Regions from separate parts of the Mesorhizobium sp. P3_A2 genome, predicted to be linked through region 1. Evidence: predicted binding sites of a transcription regulator. Region 1 holds the regulator's gene; each other region holds the start of a gene.
The links. The regulator LexA, encoded in region 1, represses DNA repair genes until DNA is damaged. The targets are predictions, from matches to a motif close to TGTTCNNNNTGTGTTCNG.
Positions count from the first base shown of each region.

Region 1 (5,777 bases):
GTGCCGGCATGGTGGTGGCGGGCAAGGCAACAACGCTTGCCGACGGCATGGCGGCGGCGGCACAAGCCATCGACAGCGGCCGGGCGCTAGGCGTGCTCGACAGGCTGGTCGAGATTTCGAACGGATAGGCCCGTGGCTGACATTCTGCGCAAGATCGAGGCCTACAAGCGCGACGAGATCGCGGCGGCAAAGGCGCTGATACCGCTGGCCGAGATCAAGGCACGGGCCAAGGACGCCGACGCGCCGCGCGGCTTTCTCGCGGCGCTCGAGGCGAAGCGCCGATCCGGCAACTTTGCCCTGATCGCCGAAATCAAGAAGGCGAGCCCTTCCAAAGGGTTGATCCGTGCCGATTTCGACCCGCCAGCGCTGGCGCAGGCCTATGAGAAAGGCGGCGCTGCCTGTCTTTCGGTGCTGACCGATGCGCCGTCTTTCCAGGGCGCGCCGGAATTTCTAACCAACGCCCGCAAGGCGGTGTCGCTGCCCGCGCTGCGCAAGGATTTCCTGTTTGACCCCTACCAGGTCTACGAGGCCCGCGCCTGGGGCGCCGACGCCATCCTGATCATCATGGCCAGCGTCGACGATGCCTTGGCGAGCGAATTGGAAGCGACCGCATTCGAACTCGGCATGGATGCGCTGATCGAGGTGCATGACGAAGCCGAGACCGAGCGCGCGGTAAAACTCTCGTCGCGGCTGATCGGCATCAATAACCGCAATCTTAGAACGTTCGAAACCAGCCTGGAAACCTCCGAGCGGCTGGCGTCGATGGTGCCGGGCGACCGCTTGCTGGTCAGCGAGAGCGGTATTTTCACGCATGACGATTGCCTCAGGATGCAAAAGGCCGGCATCGAAACCTTCCTTGTCGGCGAAAGCCTGATGCGGCAAGAGGATGTGGCGGCGGCAACGCGCCTGCTTCTGACGGGCAAGACGCCGGCAGAGGCCGTCTGAGGATGCCAGCCGCCCTCACCCATCTCGGCGCCAAGGGCGAGGCCAACATGGTCGATGTCGGCGACAAGGCGGAGACGACGCGCACGGCGATTGCCGAGGGTTTTGTCTCGATGCGGCCGGAAACCCTGAAAATGATCCTCGACGGTGACGCCAAGAAGGGCGACGTGCTGGGCACAGCACGCATCGCCGGCATCATGGCGGCCAAGAAGACGCATGAGCTGATCCCGCTCTGCCATCCTCTGCTGTTGACCAAGGTGTCGGTCGACATCGAGCCGGACGCGGCGCTGCCTGGCCTCAGGGTCACGGCACTGGCCCGCGTCACCGGCAAGACCGGGGTCGAAATGGAGGCGCTGACCGCTGCCTCGGTGGCATGCCTGACCATTTACGACATGGCCAAGGCGGCCGATCGCGCCATGGTGATTTCCGGCATAAGGCTGGTGGAAAAGACCGGCGGCAAGTCCGGCGACTACAAGGCGGGCGCCTGATGGCGCTGGTTCCCGTGGCCGAGGCGCTGAAGCGCCTGCTGGAAGGCGCTGTGCCGCTGCCGGGTGAAAGCATCGCGCTGGCGGATGCTGCCGGCCGGGTGCTGGCGGAGCCTGTCGTGGCGCTACGCACCCAGCCGCCTTTCAACGCCTCCGCCATGGACGGCTATGCCGCGCGGGCGCAGGATGTGGCGTCCGCCCCGGCGCGGCTTTCGGTGATCGGCATGGCGCCCGCAGGGCGCGGCTTTGACGGCTCGGTCGGCAGGGCGGAGGCTGTCCGCATTTTCACCGGCGCGCCGGTGCCCGAAGGTGCCGACACGATCGTCATCCAGGAGAATGTCCGCGACCTTGGCAATGGCCATATCGAGGTCACCGAGCCGACCGCGAAAGACCGTAACATCCGCCGCCGTGGACTGGATTTCTCGCAAGGCGACCTGCTCCTGCAAAAAGGTCGCGTGCTCGATCCGGCCGCATTGTCGCTTGCGGCGTCGGCCAATCATCCGATGCTCAACGTCGTGCGCCGACCTCTGGTCGCGATCATCGCCACCGGCGACGAATTGCTGCCGCCGGGGCGTGACCCCGGTCCGGATCAGATTATCTCCTCCAACGCTTACGGTGTTGTGGCCGCCGCGCAGTCTGTCGGCGCCAAAGCGCTTGATCTCGGCATCGCGGCAGATCGCAAGGCCGACATAGCGGCGCTGGTGCGCAAGGCTGTCGCGGCAAAGGCCGACGTCATCGTCACGCTCGGTGGCGCTTCGGTCGGCGACCACGACCTCGTGCATGACGTGCTGACCGGCGAAGGCATGAAGCTCGATTTCTGGAAACTCGCCATGCGCCCCGGCAAGCCGCTGATGTTCGGGCGGCTCGGCGACATCAGGTGCATCGGCCTGCCCGGCAATCCGGTGGCGAGCCTGGTCTGTTCGCAGCTGTTTTTGAAGCCGCTTTTGGCGCAGCTCGGCGGCCGCGTCCATCGGCAGGATATCCGTCCGGCGCAACTTGGCGCCGCGATGCCGGCCAATGATCTGAGGCAGGACTATGTGCGCGCCGTGGTGAGCGAAGAAACCGGCGCACGGGTGGCGACGCCGTTCGGCATCCAGGATTCCTCGATGTTGAGAATGCTGGCCGACGCCAACGGCTTGATCGTGCGCGAGCCCTTCGCTCCTGCCGCCGCCGCGGGTGCCGCCTGCAGCGTCCTGATGTTACGCTGAACAAAACGTCAACACATTCATTAAACTTTAAAAGGTTGCGGAACACAACTGGAACAGATAGTGTTTGTTCTGGGTTTGTTTTTTCCGATTCTGGTTTCAGAACCCGTGGGGGCCGCGATGCTGACGCGCAAACAACATGAACTCCTGATGTTCATCCATGAACGCCTGAAGGAGAGCGGAATCCCGCCGTCTTTCGACGAGATGAAGGAGGCGCTCGACCTTGCCTCGAAGTCCGGTATCCATCGCCTGATCACGGCGCTGGAGGAGCGCGGCTTCATTCGCCGGCTGCCGAACCGGGCTCGAGCATTGGAAGTGCTGCGGCTGCCCGACTCGATCGCGCCCGGCCTCAACGCGGCGAAGAAGTTTTCGCCGAGCGTCATCCAGGGCAGTCTCGGTCAAGGTGGTCAGGGGCAAGGCGGTCTCGGCCGCCAGATCAAACCGGCCTCCTCTTCTCGTTCGATGTCGGCCGGCAATGACGACGCGGTTTCCGCGGTGTCGATCCCGGTGATGGGCCGCATCGCCGCCGGTGTGCCGATCGACGCCATCCAACACCAGACCCATTCGATCTCGGTGCCGCCGGACATGATCATGGGCGGCGAACACTACGCGCTCGAGGTCAAGGGTGACTCGATGATCGAGGCCGGCATTTTCGACGGCGACACGGTGATCATTCGCAATGCCGATACGGCGAGCCCCGGCGAGATCGTGGTGGCGCTGGTCGATGAAGAGGAAGCGACGCTGAAGCGCTTCCGCCGCAAGGGCGCCTCGATCGCGCTGGAAGCCGCCAACCCGGCCTACGAAACCCGCATCTTCGGGCCGGACAGGGTCAAGGTGCAGGGCAAGCTGGTTGGGCTGATCAGGCGCTACTGAGCCGGTTTAGGTTTGTACTTCTCGGGCTGCTTGTAAGGCGGCATTCCACGCGCTTCGCGTGAGAAGCGGCGTTGCTCGTGCCAGGGACGATAGGGCTTGTCGACGGCGAAGCGGATGGTTGGCGCTGTCGCGGCCGATTGTGGGTCGAAGAAGACGGCGGCACTACCATCGCGGGCAAGTTGCTTCTTGGTCAGGACCAGCACCAGCGGGTCGCGGCACGGATTGTAGGCGGTGGCGTCGTCGATGACGATCAGGCTCGCGAAAGCGCAGGCTGGCCGCGCTGTGTTGCGGTCTTTTGCCAGCGCGATGATGGCTCCGGCGGGGTGCCGGGCAATGCAGAGATTGCCTGTGCAATAGAAGGGCGAGCCTGGCGGCAGGTCGAGCGGGTCTAGATCGAACCGCGTGTCCGTTGCCTCGAAAATCTCAGGCGGGATAATGGTTTCGGCTCTCAATGCCCGTTTCCAATTATCGGTGGTGAATTCGTTCGAGCGTTCCCGGTTGAGCGCGAGTTCGCCGCCGCCGATCGGCAATGCCACCAGATGCGCATCCTCCGAGATAAGCACATCGGGCGTGCGCACCTGCGGCACAGTCAACAGGCCGGCCAGCGCGAAAGGAACGGCCGCCAGCCTCAGCCAGGTGGTGGCCATGGTGGCGATGACGAGGGCGACCGCTACCAGCAGCACCGAGCGGATGGAGATCAGCCCGACGGCATCGACCGGCGAGCGCTGAGAAATCCAGGCGGAGATGGCGATCATCGTCGTCAGCCCCTTGCCCATGACATAGAGGAACGGCCCATCGGCGCCGAACGGCATGGCCAGCGCGCTGAGCACCGCAAACGGCATGACGACCAGCGAGACGATCGGCATCACCGCCAGATTGGCGAGCAGACTGAGCGGCGACACACGCTGGAAATGCCAGATGGCAAACAGCAAAGTGGCGCTGCCTGCGATGATCGATGTCATGGCGAGACCGCCCATGGCCAGCACGAATTTTCGCGACAGGAAGCCGACGAACGAGCGCCTTGCGGGCGGCGTTCTCACCTTGTCGGCGCGGTAGTCAGCCCAGCCGGCATAGGCGCCGACTAGGGCGGCGGTGGCGGCGAACGACATCTGGAAACTCGGGCCGACAACCTCATGCGGCGACACCAAGATGACGGCGATGGCCGAGATCGCCAGATTGCGCATGGTGAGCGCTGCACGATCGAACAGCACCGCGACCAGCATGACCGCCAGCATGATGAAGCTGCGCTCGGCAGCGACAACAATGCCTGAGATGACGAGATAGGCGGCAATGGAGACAAGCGCTGCCGCCGCCGCATATTTCTTCACCGGCCGGCGCGAGGAGAAATCCGGAAACAGCGCAAAGGCGCCACGCAGCAATGCCATGATGGTGCCGGCGACCAGCGCCATGTGCAGGCCGGAAATGGAGATGATGTGGTAGATGCCGGTGCGCCGCATCGCCTCGTTGACCTCGTCCGGAATGCCGGCGCGCACACCGACCATGAGCGCCGCGGCAATCTCGCCTTCGGCGCCGCCGATCTTGCCCCTGATATGGTCGGCAATGTTTTCGCGCGCATTCTCGATTGCCGACGAGAGCCGTGCGGTCAGCGGCGGCAGGCCCTGCGAAGCAATGGTTTTCGGATTACCGAGAAAGAAGCCGCTGCCGCCGATCCCGGTGAAATAGCTGTCGAAGGAGAAATCGTAGCTCTCCGGCCGCACCGGACCGGTCGGCGGCAACAGCCTGGCATAGCCGGTGATCAGGGAGCCGGCGGTCATATCGGCGGGAACGGTGCGCGCCGAGAGCCTGACCCGCTCTGGCGCGTAGCGCAGCTTTGGGTGAGCGGTGGAAATAACGTCGAGCGTCAGCCTGACGCGGCCGTTCTCCATCTGCTCGAGACTGACGACGCGTCCGGTCAGTCGTGTCTGGATCTCGGAGCCGAGCATCTGCGTTCCGGCGCGCCAGGTTTCGACTTTGGCGGCGACCACGCCGAGCGCACACAGCATCGCTGCCATGCAGAGCAGATGCGTCTTCGGCCAGGACCGGGCGACGGCTGCGCAACAGGCCGTTAGCAGCACAATCGCGATTGGCTGGGCAAAGCCTGGCTCGCTGGCCAGCGAGAAATAAATGATGACGCCGGCCGCCAGGAAAACCGGCACCAGCAGAAAGGCAACGCCACGGTCGAGTTCGGTGACGGCGGCCATGGCAACGCTGCGGCGGATTGCTGGCCATGTCGATCGGCGTAGCAGCCTGCGCAGACGAATGGCGGACCCGG
Region 1 is NZ_JBFUGC010000003.1:129,058-134,834, forward strand. It holds gene trpD (anthranilate phosphoribosyltransferase) at 1-128, shown strand, start outside; gene trpC (indole-3-glycerol phosphate synthase TrpC) at 133-945, shown strand; gene moaC (cyclic pyranopterin monophosphate synthase MoaC) at 948-1,430, shown strand; gene AC1DXM_RS08105 (molybdopterin molybdotransferase MoeA) at 1,430-2,635, shown strand; gene lexA (transcriptional repressor LexA) at 2,753-3,505, shown strand; gene AC1DXM_RS08115 (ComEC/Rec2 family competence protein) at 3,499-5,777, opposite strand, start outside.

Region 2 (5,777 bases), on a different contig from region 1:
GCGGACCGCCTTTGCCTTCCGGCCTGCCGCCCTTCCAGTCGGGCCGACCTTCGCGACGCTCGCCTTGCGGCTTGCCATCGCGGCGCTGTTCGCCTTCGGCCTGCGGCTTGGGCTTGAACTTCGAGCGGTCGAAGCGCGGCTTGGCGGCACCGTCGCGCTGGTCGCGCCGGCCCTGATAGGCCGGCCGTTCGCCCGGTGCCGGCTGTCCGCCGGCAGCGTCGGCAGGCGCATCGGTGCGAGCAGCCTGGCCGTTGCGTGGGCGATTGTCCCGGCGGTTTTCGTGACGATGACGCGGGCGCTGCTCGAAACGGCCCTGCCGCCACAACAGGATTGGTTTTGGTTCTTCAGCCTCTGGCGCGGCTTGGCTTGCTTCACCCTCCCCCTCGTGGGGAGGGTCGGCGCGCAGCGCCGGAGTGGGGACAGCGCCGGCGTCGCCGGTTGTATCTTCAGCGTCGGCGGCGTCAGCACGGCCTGCTTCGTCAGCGCCGTCACCCCCACCCGCGTCGCTTCGCGCCGCGACCTCCCCCATCGAGGGGGAGGTAAGGGCGTCGGCGCTTTCGGTGACAGTGACGTCGGCGACAGCTTCTGTAACGGGCGGGACTTCTTCCGAGGTTTCTGCGGGAGCTTCGATCTGATCTTCAGAAACAGCCACCGCTGCCGGTTGGGCGACGGACTCTGCGGTCTCCTCTGACGTAACGTCTGCGGCGGTAGCTTCAACAGCCGCATCCGGCTCCGAACCCTCGGCCGGCGCCTCAGCGTCCGCTGCGGCGGCCTCCGCCGCCTGAGCCTGTTCGGCCTTTGCAGCCGCTTCCGCCAGCTTTGCCGCCGCGGCTTCCCGCGCCGCATTGTCTTGCGCTTCCAGCCGCGCCTTCACCTCTGCAGGCGGCTTCGGCTCGGCGCGGTAGCCGAGACCCTTAAGGATCTCTTCCATGTCGTCGGCGGTGGCGCCGAGGATCGACATCATCGGCGGCGTCACCATGAAGGACTGGCCGTCATAGGCGCCATCGGGGCGCTGGCCGAGGCCGGGCTTCCAGTTGGTCGCCGGGCGGATCAGGTCGGCCAGCCGTTCCAGAATGTCGATGCGCACGGCGCGGCGGCCGAGATTGCGGTAGCCGGCGAGCTTGTAGAAGGTCTTGTCGAAAGCCGGGTCGATGACCACCGAGGTGCGGCCGGAGGCCAGCGCGTGCACCACGTCGCCGAAGCCGGGCTTGTCCTTGCCGTCATTCTTCAGCGCCCACAAAAGCGTAATCAGGCCGGCGGGTGCGGGCTTGATCAGCGCCGGCACGAAGACGTGGTAGGCGCCGAAGCGGACGCCCAGCCGACGCAAGGCGGCGCGTCCTTCCTGGTCGAGCGACTTCATTTCTTCGGCGATGTCGCGGCGGTTGATCAGGCCGAAATGCTCGACGAGCTGAAAGGCGATGCCACGGCCGATGCCGGTGATCTGCTCGGCGTTCTTGAGGTCGACCAGCGGCTTCAGCAGCGACTCGATCTGGAAATTGACGAAACGCTCGGCGCGCGCGGCGACCTTGTCGCGGGCGGGGCCGGTCAGCTGCTCGTCGGCCAGCAGCACCAGGCGCGGCTTCAGCGCGTCCTCGCCGGCAACCAGCGTGCCGATCGGTGCGCCGATCCAGCGCAGCGTGCCGTCGGAGCCCAGCGCCAGGTCGCCATTGGCGCAGGCGCCGAAGCGCTCTGCGCGCGCCTCGAACTCGGCGGCCAGCGCCTTTTGCGCTGCCGTGCGCACGGCCTTGGCGTCTTCGCCGCCGGCGCTCTGGTCGGCGGTGAAGCGGAACCCTTGCAACTCGCCGACATGATGGCCTTCGACAAGGACGGTTCCGGTAGGACTGATTTCGGCTTCAGGCATTGTATTTTCTCTAAGGCGCCGCATGAGGACGGAAGTCCTGCGGTCTACAAACCGTTTCGTCAACCGCTCATGCAGCGCATCCGACAATCTGTCTTCGATTTCGCGCGTCTTTTCCTGCCAGTGTGCCTGATCGGCCAGCCAGCCGGGCCGGTTGGACACGAATGTCCAGGTGCGGATCTGGGCGATCCGGTGCGACAGCGTATCGATATCGCCTTCGGTTGTGTCAGCCCGGCGCACCTGCTCGGCCATGTAGTTCTCGTCGACATGGCCGTGTTTGGCGAGGTCCGTGTAGATCGAGGCGATGAGGTCGGAGTGCTGGGCCGGCGCGATTTTGCGGTAGTCGGGGAGCGCGCAGGCTTCCCACAGCAGCGCCACGCGCTTGGCGTTGGTGGCGAGCGCGCGGATGTCCTCGTCGCGGGAGAGATGTTCGAGCGCCTGCGCATCGACCGCCGGCAGCGCCCGCGTCAGCCCTTCGACCGGGGCGTTGGTCTCGATCGAACGCTTCAGTGCGTCCAGGCTGGCGAAATCGAAATCTGCGGTGCGCCACTGCAGCACCTTCACCGGGTCGAACTCATGACCCTCGATGCGCTTGACCAGCTCCTCGTCCAGCGGATCGACCTGGCCGGTGACGCCGAATGTGCCGTCACGCAAATGCCGGCCGGCGCGGCCGGCGATCTGGCCGAGCTCGGCCGCTGTCAGATTGCGGTACTGGTAGCCATCGAATTTGCGGTTCTGGGCAAAGGCGACATGATCGAGATCGAGGTTGAGACCCATGCCGATGGCGTCGGTGGCAACGAGATAGTCGACGTCGCCCGCCTGGAACATTGCCACCTGGGCGTTGCGGGTGCGTGGGCTGAGGGCGCCGAGCACGACGGCGGCGCCGCCCTGCTGGCGGCGGATCAGTTCGCCGATGGCATAGACCTCGTCGGCGGAGAAAGCGACGATGGCGGTGCGACGCGGCAGGCGGGTCAATTTCTTCGAGCCGGCATAGGCGAGATGCGACAGCCGCGGCCGCGTCACCACCGAAACGCCCTTCAGCAGGCGCTGCAGGATGCCATGCATGGTGGCGGCACCGAGCAGCAGCGTTTCCTGGCGACCGCGCAGATGCAGGATGCGATCGGTGAAGATGTGGCCGCGTTCGAGGTCGCCGGCAAGCTGCACCTCGTCGATGGCGACGAAGGCGGCGTCGGTCTCGCGCGGCATCGCCTCGACGGTACAGACCGAATATTTCGCGCCGGGCGGCTGGATTTTTTCCTCGCCGGTGATCAGCGCCACCTTGTGGGCGCCGACCTTTTCGCAGACGCGGGCGTAGACTTCGCGGGCCAGAAGGCGGAGCGGCAGGCCGATGATACCGCTCTCATGTGCCACCATGCGCTCGATGGCGAGATGGGTCTTGCCGGTGTTGGTTGGCCCCAGCACAGCAGTCACGTCGCGGCCCGACAGGATCAGCGGCTCGGTGTGTTTCGGCTGGATGTTCATCGGCCCTGAAATGAGGCTTTCTGCATCGTGTTGTCGGGAGCGCGCCTCGCATGGCGCGTATGACACGCGACACATAGGGATTTCGGGCGCGAAGCGAAAGCGGAATGTTCCGGCCGTCAGTTCGGGAGTCTCGTTCGAGGTCCGGATTCGCTCCCGATTAACAGTTGGAACGAGTCTGGAACGAATCGGCGACGAATCAGTGACTCCAGCAGATTCAGCTTTTGTTCACGGCTACATATGGATTGTGCGACCGGGAGTCTCACCACATGCTGAATCGCTGAAACTGGCCCAATTCATGCAGGGCGAGCTTTGCCATTAACCTTTGCCGATGAAACATGATCACCGTCCAACGGCCGTTGGCCAAGATTATGAAATTATTGATTTTTCTTAACCGGCCTTAGCCATTTGGCAGAGCTTTTCGGTCTTCGCCATTAACGTTTCGGTCAAAGCCGGAACAAATCGGCGACGAATCAGCGATGCCAGGATTTTCCCGATTTGTTCACCCCAATATGTGGTGTTATCCACAGCTTGCCCACCGAGAATTCACAGCTTGTGAAGCGGGTTTCGCACAGCCTAAGCCGGCGCCGTTAATCTTTGCGTGCCGGAACGGAGCAGTGCGGACATGGGAGCCTGAGAGCGTTGCCTGTCGACGACAAAAAAAACGGGCGCGAGCCGGCCCGTTTTTTCTCTCAGGCGAAATGCTGTCGCTCAGGCGAAGTACTGGCCGCCATTGGCGGTGATGGTCGAGCCGGTGATGAAGCCGGCATCCTCGGAGGCGAGGAAGACGACGCAGCGCGCGATCTCTTCCGGCTCGCCGAGGCGGCCGACCGGGATCTGCGGGATGATGCGTTCGTTGAGCACCTTCTCGTCGATTGCCCTGACCATCTCGGTGGCGATGTAGCCGGGGCAGATGACGTTGACGGTGATGCCCGCGCGGGCCCCCTCCTGGGCAAGCGCCTTGGAGAAGCCGATGTCGCCGGCCTTGGCGGCGGAATAGTTGACCTGGCCGGCTTGGCCCTTCTGGCCGTTGATCGAGGAGATGGTGATGACGCGGCCGAACTTGCGGTCGCGCATGCCGCCCCACAGCGGATGCGTCATGTTGAAGACACCGGAGAGGTTGGTGTCGATGACTTCTTTCCACTGCTCGCGCGTCAGTTTGTGGAACATGGCGTCGCGGGTGATGCCGGCATTGTTGACCAGCACCGAGACCGGGCCGAGATCGGCCTCGACCTGTCTGATCCCGGCGGCGCAGGCATCGTAGTCGGCGACCGACCATTTGTAGGTCTTGATGCCGGTTTCCCCGCTGAACTTCCCCGCAGCCTCGTCATTGCCGGCATAGTTGGCGGCAACCGTGTAACCCGCATTCTTCAGGCCGATCGAAATGGCGGCGCCTATGCCGCGCGATCCGCCGGTGACGAGCGCTACTTTGGTCATGTGTCCTCCCAGGCATTAAAGTTGATCGCATGTTCGAGTGGGTATTCCTCTTTCCCCACTCTGTTGTCCGTCGATACCTTGTCTCGTTCTTACAGCGCTTCCACGCACAAGGCGACGCCCATGCCGCCGCCGATGCAGAGCGTGGCGAGGCCCTTCTTGGCGCCGCGGCGGCGCATCTCGAAAACCAGCGTGTTGAAGACGCGCGCGCCGGAGGCGCCGATCGGATGGCCGATGGCAATCGCCCCGCCATTGACGTTGACGATCGATGTATCCCAGCCCATGCCCTTGTTGACGGCGCAGGCCTGCGCGGCGAAGGCTTCATTGGCCTCGACGAGGTCGAGGTCCTTGACCGACCAGCCGGCCTTCTCCAGCGCCCGCTTCGAAGCGGGAATAGGTCCGGTGCCCATGATCGCCGGATCGACGCCGGCGGTCGCCCATGACGCGATGCGCACCAGCGGGGTGATGCCGCGCCTTGTGGCTTCGGCCTCGGTCATCAGCAGCGCGCCGGCAGCGCCGTCATTGATGCCGGAAGCGTTGGCAGCGGTCACCGTGCCGTCCTTGTCGAAGGCCGGCTTCAGCTTGGTCATGGCGTCGAGCGTGGCGCCGTGGCGGATGTACTCGTCCTGGTCGACAATGGTGTCGCCCTTCCTGCCCTTGATGGTGACGGCGATGATCTCGTCCTTGAACTTGCCGGCCTTCTGTGCCGCTTCAGCCTTGTTCTGCGACGCCAGCGCGAACTGATCCTGGTCGTCGCGGGTGATCTGGAACTGGCGGGCGACGTTCTCGGCGGTGTTGCCCATGTGATAGCCATTGAAAGCGTCCCACAGGCCGTCCTTGATCATGGTGTCGATCATCTTGTAGTCGCCCATCTTGACGCCGGCGCGCAGGTGCTCGGCGTGCGGCGACAGCGACATCGATTCCTGGCCGCCGGCAATGATCACCTTGGCGTCGCGGGTGGCGATCTGCTGCATGCCGAGCGCGATGGCGCGCAGACCCGAGCCGC
Region 2 is NZ_JBFUGC010000023.1:23,263-29,039, reverse strand. It holds gene AC1DXM_RS30955 (helicase-related protein) at 1-3,340, opposite strand, end outside; gene phbB (acetoacetyl-CoA reductase) at 4,049-4,774, opposite strand; gene AC1DXM_RS30945 (acetyl-CoA C-acetyltransferase) at 4,864-5,777, opposite strand, start outside.
Region 2: the regulator LexA is predicted to act here: its motif matches at 3,506-3,523, upstream of AC1DXM_RS30955 (helicase-related protein).

Region 3 (5,777 bases), on a different contig from region 1:
CCGAAGCCTTGGGCGAGCATGGATTTCGCCGCCTGGATGGAGGTCTATCTCGGCGGCCGCTGGCATGTCTTCGATCCGCGCAACAATTCCCCGCGCATCGGCCGTATCCTGATCGCCTCCGGCCGCGACGCCGCCGACGTGCCGCTGACCCACATTTTCGGGCCGGGCACGCTGGCCGGTTTCAAGGTCTGGACCGACGAGATCGTCGAATAGCGGCGTCTTTTTCTCCAGCCAGCCTTCAAGGGCCTGAACGACCGGGCGTCTGGCGCGTTGTGATGCCCGTGGAGCTTCGGTCGCAGGGCGTTACATTGGGTGCCTTGGAGGGCAGCATGGCAGCGCATGGCGGGTCGAAGACGGTCATCTACGCGGCGCTTGCCGGGAATCTTGCCATTGCGCTGACCAAATTCGTCGCCGCCTTCTTCACCGGCAGCTCGGCCATGCTGTCGGAAGGTGTCCACTCGCTGGTCGATACCGGCAATGGCGGCCTGCTGCTCTACGGCATGCACCGCGCTGCCCGGCCGCCGGACCGCACACATCCGCTGGGCCATGGCCGCGAGCTGTATTTCTGGAGCTTCATTGTCGCTCTGCTCGTCTTTGCGCTCGGCGCCGGGGTGTCGTTTTACGAGGGGGTCATCCACATCATGGCGCCCGAGCCGATCGCCAATCCCAAAATCAACTACATCGTGCTTGGCCTCTCGATGCTGTTCGAGGGCAGCTCCTGGTATGTGGCGCTGAAGGAGTTCCGCCAGCAAAAGGGCAAGCAGGGCTGGCTGCAGGCCGTACAATCGAGCAAGGATCCGAGTGTTTACACGATCCTGTTCGAGGACAGCGCCGCGCTCCTTGGCCTGGTCGTCGCCTTCGCCGGCATCCTGGCGGCGGAGGTCCTCGACATGCCCGAACTCGACGGCGCCGCCTCGATCGGCATCGCGGTGATCCTCGGCGCCACCGCCATCTTCCTGGCGCGGGAAAGCAAGGGCCTGCTCATCGGCGAGACGGCCTCGCCGGAAGTACAGGCCAAGGTGCTGGCGATCGCCCAGCAGGATCCGGCGGTGCAACGGGCCAACGGCGTTCTCACCGTCCACCTCGGGCCACAACAGATCGTCGCCGGGCTCAGCATCGAATTCGAGGATCATCTGACGGCGCCCGAGATCGAAGCCTGCGTCGAGCGCCTGGAGGCGCTCTTGAAGAAAGAGATGCCGGAGATCACCAGGCTGTTCGTCAAGCCGCAGACGACGGGAACCTGGGAACGCCGACGCAAGGTTATCGAGGCTGCGTCCGATCCGCCTCTGGCCTAGCGCGGCGCCGTTGCCTTCCCGCATCGCTCGGCTAAGATTGACCGACTTTTGGAGGAGTGACGATGAAAATCGACGGTGGGTGCCATTGCGGCGCCATAACTTATGAAGCAGAGGTCGACCCGGAAAAGACCTCCATCTGTCATTGCACCGATTGCCAGCAACTGACCGGCACCGCCTTTCGTGTCACCGTTCCCGCACCTGAGGATCACTACAGGATCACCAAGGGCACGCCAAAGGTCTATATCAAGACAGGATCGAGCGGCGCCAAGCGCGCCCAGGCCTTTTGCGGCGACTGCGGTTCGCATCTTTACGCGACGTCGGTTGGCGACGGCCCGAAGATCTATGGGATCAGGACCGGGACCGCGCGGCAACGCGAGGATCTGGTTCCGACCCAGCAGAAATGGCACCGATCGGCCCTGCACTGGCTTCCGGAATTCGAGGGCGTAAGCATCGTCGAGGCGCAGTAGCACCTGTTCGCGGTTAAACGCGGCCCAAACCAGACGATTGTGTGCTAGGCTCGCCATCAAACGGATGGTGGGTGGTAGCGATGCTGGAAACGGACAAGATCTTTGCCGGCTCGATTCCGGAAAACTACGACCGCTACATGGTGCCGTTGATTTTCGAGCCGTTCGCCGCGGATATGGCACGACGGGCAGCGGCCTTGTCGCCCGGCGCTGTCCTGGAAGTCGCCGCAGGGACCGGGGTCGTCACCCGCGCATTGGCGCCAAAACTGTCTCCTGGCGCCAGCTACATGGTGACCGATCTCAACCAGCCGATGCTCGACTTTGCGGCTTCGCGGCAAGCTCCCGACAGTCGCATCCAATGGCGCCAGGCGGATGCACTGGCGCTGCCGTTTGAAGATGCGGCCTTCGATCTCGTTTGTTGCCAGTTCGGTGCGATGTTCTTTCCCGACCGCACCGCCGGCTATCGCGAAGCAAAGCGGGTCCTGAAGCCCGGAGGCCATTTCCTCTTCAACGTGTGGGATCGCATCGAGGAGAATATGTTCGCCAATGATGTGACGAATGCTCTTGCGGAGATCTTTCCGGCCGATCCGCCACGCTTTCTCGCCCGCACGCCGCACGGCTACCATGACACGGCTCTGATCCGCAGCGAGGTGGAAGGCGCAGGTTTCTCCCGTGTCGCGATCGAGACGAGGGCCGAACAAAGCCGTGCATCCTCGCCGCGGCTTCCGGCGGTTGCCTATTGCCAGGGAACGCTGCTTCGCACCGAGATCGAGGCCTGGGATGCGGGAAAACTGGAAGCGGCAACCGATCATGTCGCAGCCGCAATTGCGGCCAGACACGGCAGCGGCGAGGTCGCGGCCAAAATTCAGGCACACGTAATCGTCGCTACGGTCTAATCGTCGCCCTCGACGACCCGGAGCCTGAGTTGGCCCGTCTTTGAATCCGCCACCCGCACCCCGGGTTCGGCCTTGGCGGGTCCGCCGCCGCGCACTTCGGCTTCGCTTTCGCCAAACTCCAGCGCCTCGATCTTCTGGCCGCGCCTAGTCACCTTCGATGTCGACACCAGGATCTCGTCAATATCCTTGGCCGACTGGCCAAAATGCGTCTGCAGCCGGCGCACGCGTTCGTCGACGCGCGCTACGTCTTCCATCAGCCGGATGACCTCGCCCTGGATCAAATGCGCCTGCTCGCGCATGCGGGCGTCCTTGAGGATTGCCTGGATGACCTGGATCGACAGCATCAGCAGTGACGGCGAGACGATGATGACACGCGCACGGTGCGCCTTCTGGATGACCGCGTCGAAATTCTCGTGGATTTCGGCGAACACCGATTCCGACGGCACGAACATGAAGGCGGTGTCCTGCGTCTCGCCTTGGATCAAATATTTTTCCGAGATGTCGCGGACATGGATCTCGATGTCGCGGCGGAAGGCCTGGGCCGCGACCTTCTGCAAGTCGGCGCCATCGGCGGCGCGGATGGCGTTCCAGGCTTCGAGCGGAAACTTGGCGTCGATGGCCAGTGACGGCGCGCCGTTCGGCATCCTCACCAGGCAGTCGGGCCGACTGCCGTTTGACAGCGTCGCCTGGAATTCATAGGCACCCATCGGCAGGCCGTCGGCGACGATCGCCTCCATGCGCGACTGGCCGAAGGCGCCGCGCGTCTGCTTGTTGGACAGGATCGCCTGCAACTGCACGACCTGGCCGGCAAGTGATTGGATGTTGCCTTGCGCGGTATCGATGACCGCCAGCCGTTCCTGCAATTTCGCCAGGCTCTCATGCGTCGATTTGGTCTGCTCCGTCATGGTCTGGCCGAGGCGGCCGGTCATGGCGTCGAGGCGCTGGCCGATCGACTGGTTGAGTTCGGCCTGCCTGGCGCCGAACACCTCGGCGATGGCGCCCATGCGGCCTTGCATCTCGGCCTGGCTTTGCAAAATGCCGGCCATCCGCGCCTCGGCGTCGCGGGCGTGGTCGGCGGCTTCCGCGGCGGCGATGGTGCGCGCCCTGGCCGACCGCCACAGGGCAACCACCAGCGCCAGGAACAGGCCGAGAAACACGATCGCGCCGAAGGCCAGCGCATGGCCGAGCGTGATCGTCGTGGCGCCAAGCTGGGCCACAGGTTCGGAAAGGATGGAGTTCAGGTCGTTCATGTCGCCAGCATAGCCGATTCGCCGGTCTGGCACAGATCAAAACGTGAACGGGCGCAAACCGCCCCGGTTGACGCTTTTCGCATGACGTCTTAGGTGAGACGCCATGTCGATCAAGCCGCTCATTATCCTTCCCGATCCCATCCTGCGCCAGGTTTCCAAACCGCTCGAACGCGTCGACGCGTCCGTGCGCAAACTGGCCGACGACATGCTGGAGACCATGTATGACGCTCCGGGCATCGGGCTCGCCGCAATCCAGATCGGCGAGCCGCTGCGCATGCTGGTCATCGACCTCGCCAAGGAAGACGAGACGCCGGCGCCGCATGTCTTCATCAATCCCGAAGTGCTCGAAAGCGCCGACGCGCGGTCGGTCTACGAGGAAGGCTGCCTGTCGATCCCGGACTATTATGCCGAGGTCGAACGGCCGGCTTCGGTGCGGGTGAAATATCTCGACCGCGACGGCAAACTGCAGGAGATCGAGGCCGAAGGCCTGATGGCGACCTGCCTGCAGCACGAGATCGACCACCTCAACGGCGTGCTGTTCATCGACCACATCTCGAAGCTTAAACGCGACATGGTGGTCAAGAAGTTCAAGAAGCTCGCCAAGGACAAGGCGCCGGGCAAGCTGGTGGGATAAGAAGATGTCGCTCCGCGTCATCTTCATGGGCACGCCGGAGTTTTCGGTGCCGGTGCTGCGCGCGATCGCCGAGGCGGGACACGAGATAGCAGCCGTTTACACCCAGCCGCCGCGCGCCGCAGGCCGCCGTGGGCTGGAACTGACGCCGTCGCCGGTGCAGCGCGAGGCCGAGCGGCTTGATGTCGCGGTACGCACACCGATTTCACTGAAGAGCGAGGGTGAGCAGGCCGCTTTCCGCGCCTTGCAGGCCGATGTCGCCGTCGTCGTCGCCTATGGCCTGTTGTTGCCGAAGGCTATTCTGGAGGCCCCGCGGCTCGGCTGTATCAACGGCCATGCCTCGCTTTTGCCGCGATGGCGTGGTGCTGCTCCCATCCAGCGTGCCATCATGGCCGGCGATACTGAGACCGGCATGATGGTGATGCATATGGAAGAGGGCCTGGACACCGGCCCGGTGGCACTGGTTGAAAAATGCGCCATCGGACCCGATATGACGGCCGGCGACCTGCACGATCGCTTGATGAACATTGGCGCCACCCTGATGGTGGAAGCGCTGTCCCGATTGGAGACAAATACGCTGGCATCCACCTTGCAGGCGACTGACGGGGTGACCTACGCCAGGAAAATCGACAAATCGGAGACTCGTATTGACTGGACGCGGCCGGCTGGCGAGGTCCACAATCATATTCGCGGCCTGTCGCCATTCCCTGGCGCGTGGTGCGAGGCCGATATTGGTGGCCGCACAGAACGGCTGAAACTGCTTCGCTCGACGCTTTCGGAAGGCACGCTTTCTGAAGGCATGGGCGAGTCGGGAGGAATTCTCGATGACCGCCTGACGGTCGCCTGCGGAACAGGCGCAATCAGGCTGGTCGAAGTTCAACGGGCGGGCGGAAGGCCCGCTGCCGCGCAGGAGTTTCTGCGCGGGGCCAAGATCGAAAAAGGAATGAAATTCTCATGAGCATGATGTCGATACGCGCGGCAACGCCGCGGGATCGCGAGGCTATTCGCCTCGTCGAGGAACACGCATTCGGCCAGCAGGCGGAGGCCGGTCTGGTCGACGCGCTGGTCACCGGCGGCGACGCCGTTGTCGAGCTTGTGGCGGAAGAAGACGGCCAGGTGGTCGGCCACATTCTGTTTTCCAGGCTGTATGTGCAGAATGGCGGCAAGAGCTTCCCGGCGGTGGCGCTGGCGCCCTTGGCGGTCGAGCCGTCTTTCCATGGTTCGGGCATTGGCGGCGCGCT
Region 3 is NZ_JBFUGC010000002.1:313,845-319,621, reverse strand. It holds gene AC1DXM_RS06080 (transglutaminase-like domain-containing protein) at 1-213, shown strand, start outside; gene AC1DXM_RS06075 (cation diffusion facilitator family transporter) at 330-1,295, shown strand; gene AC1DXM_RS06070 (GFA family protein) at 1,358-1,762, shown strand; gene AC1DXM_RS06065 (class I SAM-dependent methyltransferase) at 1,843-2,655, shown strand; gene AC1DXM_RS06060 (DNA recombination protein RmuC) at 2,652-3,905, opposite strand; gene def (peptide deformylase) at 4,009-4,539, shown strand; gene fmt (methionyl-tRNA formyltransferase) at 4,544-5,494, shown strand; gene AC1DXM_RS06045 (GNAT family N-acetyltransferase) at 5,491-5,777, shown strand, end outside.
Region 3: the regulator LexA is predicted to act here: its motif matches at 3,938-3,955, upstream of AC1DXM_RS06060 (DNA recombination protein RmuC).

Region 4 (5,777 bases), on a different contig from region 1:
CCTGGACCTCCGGCTGGAAACCACCCTCTCAGGAACAGCTCTTGAAGGCGATCAGGATCGTCCCTGGCGGCATCTCCTTCGCGTCCAAGTCTACCGTATCAAATGGATGTGCACCGTCAGCGAGAAACGCGTCGATCATGGCCTGACGTTCTTCCGAGTTTCGCCATGACTGTTGGGCGAACCGCATAATGGGGGAGTCCGCAACGCCCTCATACTCTACGACAATCCCAGCAAACTCAGCTTTGGCAACAACACGACTAATAATCTTGTCCACCTCCTCGTTGTAGGTGTGGATGACGTGTTGGATGAAAGCCGTGTCACCATCCGATGCCTTCAGAAGGCGCTCGATTGTCCTGAAATTCGCGATCGGCGTATTCTCATCGCCGAAGAACATCCCTGCGTTATCCGACGTCACGATCAGCGGTTCCACAACCAGTACGAACGACTCAAATCGGGGCGGTTTATCTGGCGGCAACCAGGACTTCATCGCGCTGATACCAGCAGGCGTGCGCAAGAATTTCTGGATCGCCTCTGACTGCCGAAAGGCTTTGGAGACACCATCTTGTCGGATCGCCTTAAGCTGGTCCTTCGCCCAACGAGGCGGTATAGGGCCCTTTAACTCGCAGACAAAGAGCACGTAGCCAAGCGTGGGCTCCTCGCAAATGACTAGTAGGTCTATATCGGGGAGTTGCGGGTCGAACTTGGACAGGGAAATCTCGGTAAGGCATCGAAAACCGGCCGTCTCGAAAGCAGATCTCACTCTAGCAACGAAACCAACGCCGAGTTCCCCGCTAACATTGCGTAGGAACAATTGTGGGCGTCGGATGGCGACCACCCTCAAGACATTGACCAGTCCCTCGTGGGTGGTGAAATCCACCGACCTCATAACGACGCGACGGGCTCCGGCTCCCTCTCTCATTAGGGAGAAATATGATGCGTCAAGCTTCTCAGTACGCTTTGCCACGTCGAAAATTATGTCGTCCAGAACACTCGCTATCTTGGACCGGGTCAATCCCGTTGCCATCTCGAGGTCGTTCACAAGTTCGTCGTACTCAATGAAGATGGCCCCGACCTGATCGTTGGCCTCGCCAAAGCGCCGATGATAGAGCGCATTGCCAAGCATGAAGCGATATACGGTTTGAAAGTCGGCATAGGTGTAGCCGCCGAGATCCACTGGAGACGTTGGGTCCAGTATTGAGAAATATGCCCTCAGCTTCTGATCCACCTCCTGGTCGATGTGAAGCGATGCCGCCTCGACGTCTGGGGAGATCTGGCCCTCGGCTTCGCCCCTAAGCAACGTGCGGGCCGCCTCGACGTACGTGCCATCGGCGAACATCTCTCGGGAAAGTTCCAGATGTTCATTCCACACCGTGTAAAATTGCCGTGGCAGTGATGGGTCAGTGTAGCGAACCTGCACCGACTCATGCTCGAACGCCCACTCCACGGCGCCGGGTACGTTGTACGAATAGTATAAAAGTTCGCGTAGCGAGTAGTAATGCATGCAAAACGAAAGGTCCGACAGAAGTGTCCCTATATCGGGCGGCGGACCTAGTTTGCCACTTACGAGATACGGAGCGAGGATCGTAATGCCGTGTGCCAGGGATGAAGCGAGGCCAAAAGTCTCGATCCTGGATGCTGCCTGCTCTTGAATATTGCTCACCAATGCTAGAGCCGCGTTGGCGTCGTAGTCCAAGGTCTCGAGCCGCGCAAAATGGCCGTCGAGAAACTGCTCAAATTCCTGAAACGAGTTCAAGTCGCTCAAACCCACTTTCGCCTTGGGGTAGGCCTAAGGCCCCGATTAGCCACACGGGGCTGACCTCGTGCCACAGAAACTGGCTTGCTCATCTGACATTTTGCATAACTCCGTTGGTCGCGATCGGCTCACTCGTGCTCTTTCTGATCGCGGCAGTTCGAGCGGCCAACGCCATTTGAAATTTTGTCGAGAAAGACACTTGTCGATACTAGTCGTCAATACTGCCGAACAGCTCCTGCATCTGCTTGACCCAGCCATCGCTGGGCGGCGGGATTGCCCGGCGAGCGATAAACATTCCGAAGATAGGGATGCTAGGGAAGCGCGCAGCGAGCTTGATTTGCACTGCCCGATAATGCGTGCCGGCGGTAAGCACGTCGTCGAAAATCGCGATCGAGCTGACTGGCTTGCTACTGGCCAAGGGCTCGTCGATTTCGTAAATGGCGAGCAAGTCTTCGACGGTCGGCCGATTGTTCGACTCATGCGCGGCGGCATGCGAACTATCGTGACGCACAAGCTCGCGGACGTCTGGCGGCGGCACGCTTAATAGCCTGGCTATTTGGGTTAGACGATCATCGTAGTCGGGATGACCTGGGGCCTTCGAAGACGGAACTGGCACCAACGTTCCGCCAGTCAGCCATTCAGGATTGAGTGCGAGCCGCATCGCGCCAGCGCATTTTCCAATGGCTTTGCCCTTATAATTCCATCCGCCCTTCGTCAGCCGCTCTGAGGGCTTTTTCTTGAGGTTGTGGATAAGCTGGTTCGTATCGCTGAACTTGAAGCCAAGACCGTTGGTATGCTCGAAGGCGGTAAATTCGTACAGAAACATGCACTTATCGTTGGCGGTCAGCCTAGTGTGATCGCTGCGGTTACTGTCATCGATCTCGCGATAGAAAACCTTAGTCAAGGCTGCCCCAGATATCGTCCATCGAGCGCACTCGAATGGCACCTTGCGCCTCATAGTTGCTCGGCCATTTGAGGCCTTTTTGGAAGCACGAATCCAGGATGAAAAGCTTACGCTTTTGATGCAGGGCTGCACGCGCTTGCGTCAGCGTGCCGGACGTGTCGCTCGCCTCAACGATGATCGTCGCCTCGGTCAGCGCACTCATGGTGATGTTGCGCTCCGGGAAGAAAAGCCTGTTTTGCGGCACGTTTTGGGCACCATATCGCAGGAAGGGGATCTGCGAGATGAGAAGGAACTCTCTCGCAATTCGATCCTGGAGGTCGCGATTTTCCTTCGGGTAGTAGGTGCCAAGGGGTGTCCCAATGACGGCAATCGTGCGGCCGCCGTTTTCTATGGCCGCATCATGCGCCGTTCGGTCAATACCGGCAGCGAGGCCCGAGACAATCGTGAAGTCGTCGCGTCGATCCTCGCGCTTGCGAGCCGTCAGCGAGAATGCCAACTGCCTAGCTCGCTGCTTTCCCTCTTCGGAGGCCTCTCGAGATCCAACGATGGCGATGCACCGCGTCTCGGTTAGCTCCCAGATGCCCTGAAAGTAGAGCAGTTCAATGGGGTATTTCGCGTCACGCAATTTCGCAGGGTAGTCGCCGGCATGGTGGATGCGAACGCCAAAGCGAGAGACGCCTTTAGCGCTGGCCTCGGAAAGGACCTTACGGGCACACTCTTCCGCTTGGGCCGGCCGAACGAAATCCGATGGCATTGCGGTCGGATCCTTGGCGAACTTGTCAGCGATCGTCTTGAACGTGGCGCCTTGCTCAAGCCACATAGCCTCGTAAGCGCCCAATTCGCGGCGAGGCGAGATCGGCGATGCTGCAGGCCCGATGTCCTCTTTGCGCGCTAGGTACATGGTCGGTTCTCTCGTGTCATGCACCCTGATCTAGTTTTCAGCCTAGCTCAAGGGCGTTAAGGGAATGATCCCCATATGGTCGCGGCTGCCGAGTGGCCATAGAGGTCATTGTCGCTGCGAGTATGTTCACTATATGTTCCAGTTTTCAAGAGGCACCCTTGCACGAATAGTAGATTACAGAAAACCATCGCCGGCGTGATCGTTGCAAAGATCGGCGCACCGCACGTACGTCTCGACCGAACTGGCGACCGAGATCCAGAGTGTCCGATTGTGACATCGCGGATTCGACGGGCTCTTGACGCCGCCAAGAGCCGGCCCGCGTTGTGGTGGAAGGGCCGTTCAGCCGTCCTGAGTGGCACTAGCGCGAAAAGATGAGGGTTCGGAATCCGTGGTTGATCGGGACGTTAGGGTACTGCGCAAATGCGACCATTCCCATGCGTGAAAGATCACAAGTGGTCACTCGGAACACACCCCAACTAACGATCCCTGCCCTCCAAGACCGGTATTCAAGCACTTGATAAATATCATTATTCCGTTGTTGGTGTGTTGATCCACAACCACCCCTCAGGCGACCCGACGCCGTCGCGCGCCGACATCGAGATGACCAAGCAGATCATCGACAGCGCCAAGCCGCTCGGCATCGCCGTCCACGATCACATCATTATCGGCAAGAAGGGCAATGCCTCGATGAAGGGCCTGCTGCTGATCTAAGCCTGACCCAAAGTAGCGCGGACGGAGGATGAGGCGGCTGATTTCCATGCCGCCCCAGATCCGCCCAATCTCGCTAGCCGAGCGACCCGGCTGCTTGCGAGATGAGCCCTGCGATCACGTCGGGGTGAGAGATCAGCGACAAATGGCTTGCCTTCACTTCGATGGTCTTTGCGTTCATGCGCTTGGCCATGAAGCGCTCGAGATCCGGATTGATCGTGCGATCCTCGGTCGAGACCGCATACCAGCTTGGCTTCGAGCGCCAGGCCGCTTGCGTTGTCTTTCCGGTGAAAAGCTTGTCCGAGATCGGCCCCTGGACAGCGTACAGGATGCGCGCCTTCTCGCGAGGAATATCGCCGGCGAAATCCCGCAGGAAAGCCTCCTCGCTAAGCTTGCCATAGCCTGCGGACCAGACGAGCCCGGCGGAGGCGGGCGGCGCCGCAAAAGTCTTGGCGAGCGCCGTGTAATCTTCGCCCGCATCCGGCGCGCGCGCCGCGACATAGACGAGCGACGAAACCTTCGGACCCATCCCTGCCTCGGTAACGATCATGCCGGCAAAAGAGTGCCCGACAAGGACCGTCGGTCCATCCTGGAGGGCGATCGCACGGCGCGTTGCTTCGACACCAGCCTCCAGCGTGGTCAGCGGATGCTGGACGACGGTTGCGCTGAGGCCAGCCTGCTGCAGCAGGCCAACCACCTCCGACCAGCACGAGCCATCGGCATAGGCGCCATGGACCAGAACGACATTGCGAACCTTGGGGGCCGTCTGCGCTCGCGCCGTCTGGGAGCCGGCCAATAGGCTCGTCGCCACCCCGGCGGCGAGCGCGGTGGAGAAAGTACGCCTGTTTATCATGATCGTGGATTCCTTGAGAGGTTGGCGGATCGCGCCCAGACTTCGGCTGGGACGCGCCGCAAAATGTTTCGCCCGGCGCCTTCATCCAATCTTCGCAGCCTGCCGAGCTTTCGTTACGGCCGTCACCGCTTCGTGATCGCAGGCTTCGGGCTCTCGCCGAACTCGGGGGCTTTCTTGCGGGGCTGAACCCGAAACGCATGCTCTTCAGCCAGCATTCCTCTCGAGCACGCCGCCGCCGAGCCTGCCTTCCAGAAGATCGCGTGCCTTTACCAAATTCGTCTCCGGCGAATTGCAGCAGCAGCCGCTGCCGTCAGCCTGACGGTGGCCGGCCAGCAGGTCGCCAGCATTTTCGTCGACACGTTCGGCTGGTTCCGGCTGCCGCGGCGGCTGGTGTCAGGCATGCGGCTCGCCGGCGTCGTGCTGCTGCTGGCCGGCTGCATTGTCATCAAGGCGCCTTGATCCCGTGCCGAGCCCGGCCGCCGCCGCAAAAGCGATTTTTTGCCCCTTCCACAGCCGGCTCTAGAATTTCCATCGCAAATCACGCATTATGCACTTTGGTATTTCCAGAGATGGCTTCACGCCCCTGGAATATCGGGAGGAACGGGACATGCCCATCGTGGTTGTACTCGTTTTGATCGTCGTGGGCTCGGTGTTGTTC
Region 4 is NZ_JBFUGC010000001.1:24,066-29,842, forward strand. It holds gene AC1DXM_RS00065 (hypothetical protein) at 29-1,762, opposite strand; gene AC1DXM_RS00070 (hypothetical protein) at 1,962-2,657, opposite strand; gene AC1DXM_RS00075 (DNA-processing protein DprA) at 2,650-3,558, opposite strand; partial or broken gene AC1DXM_RS00080 (JAB domain-containing protein) at 4,105-4,269, shown strand; gene AC1DXM_RS00085 (alpha/beta hydrolase) at 4,343-5,122, opposite strand; gene AC1DXM_RS00090 (DMT family transporter) at 5,408-5,578, shown strand; gene coxB (cytochrome c oxidase subunit II) at 5,727-5,777, shown strand, end outside.
Region 4: the regulator LexA is predicted to act here: its motif matches at 3,682-3,699, upstream of AC1DXM_RS00075 (DNA-processing protein DprA).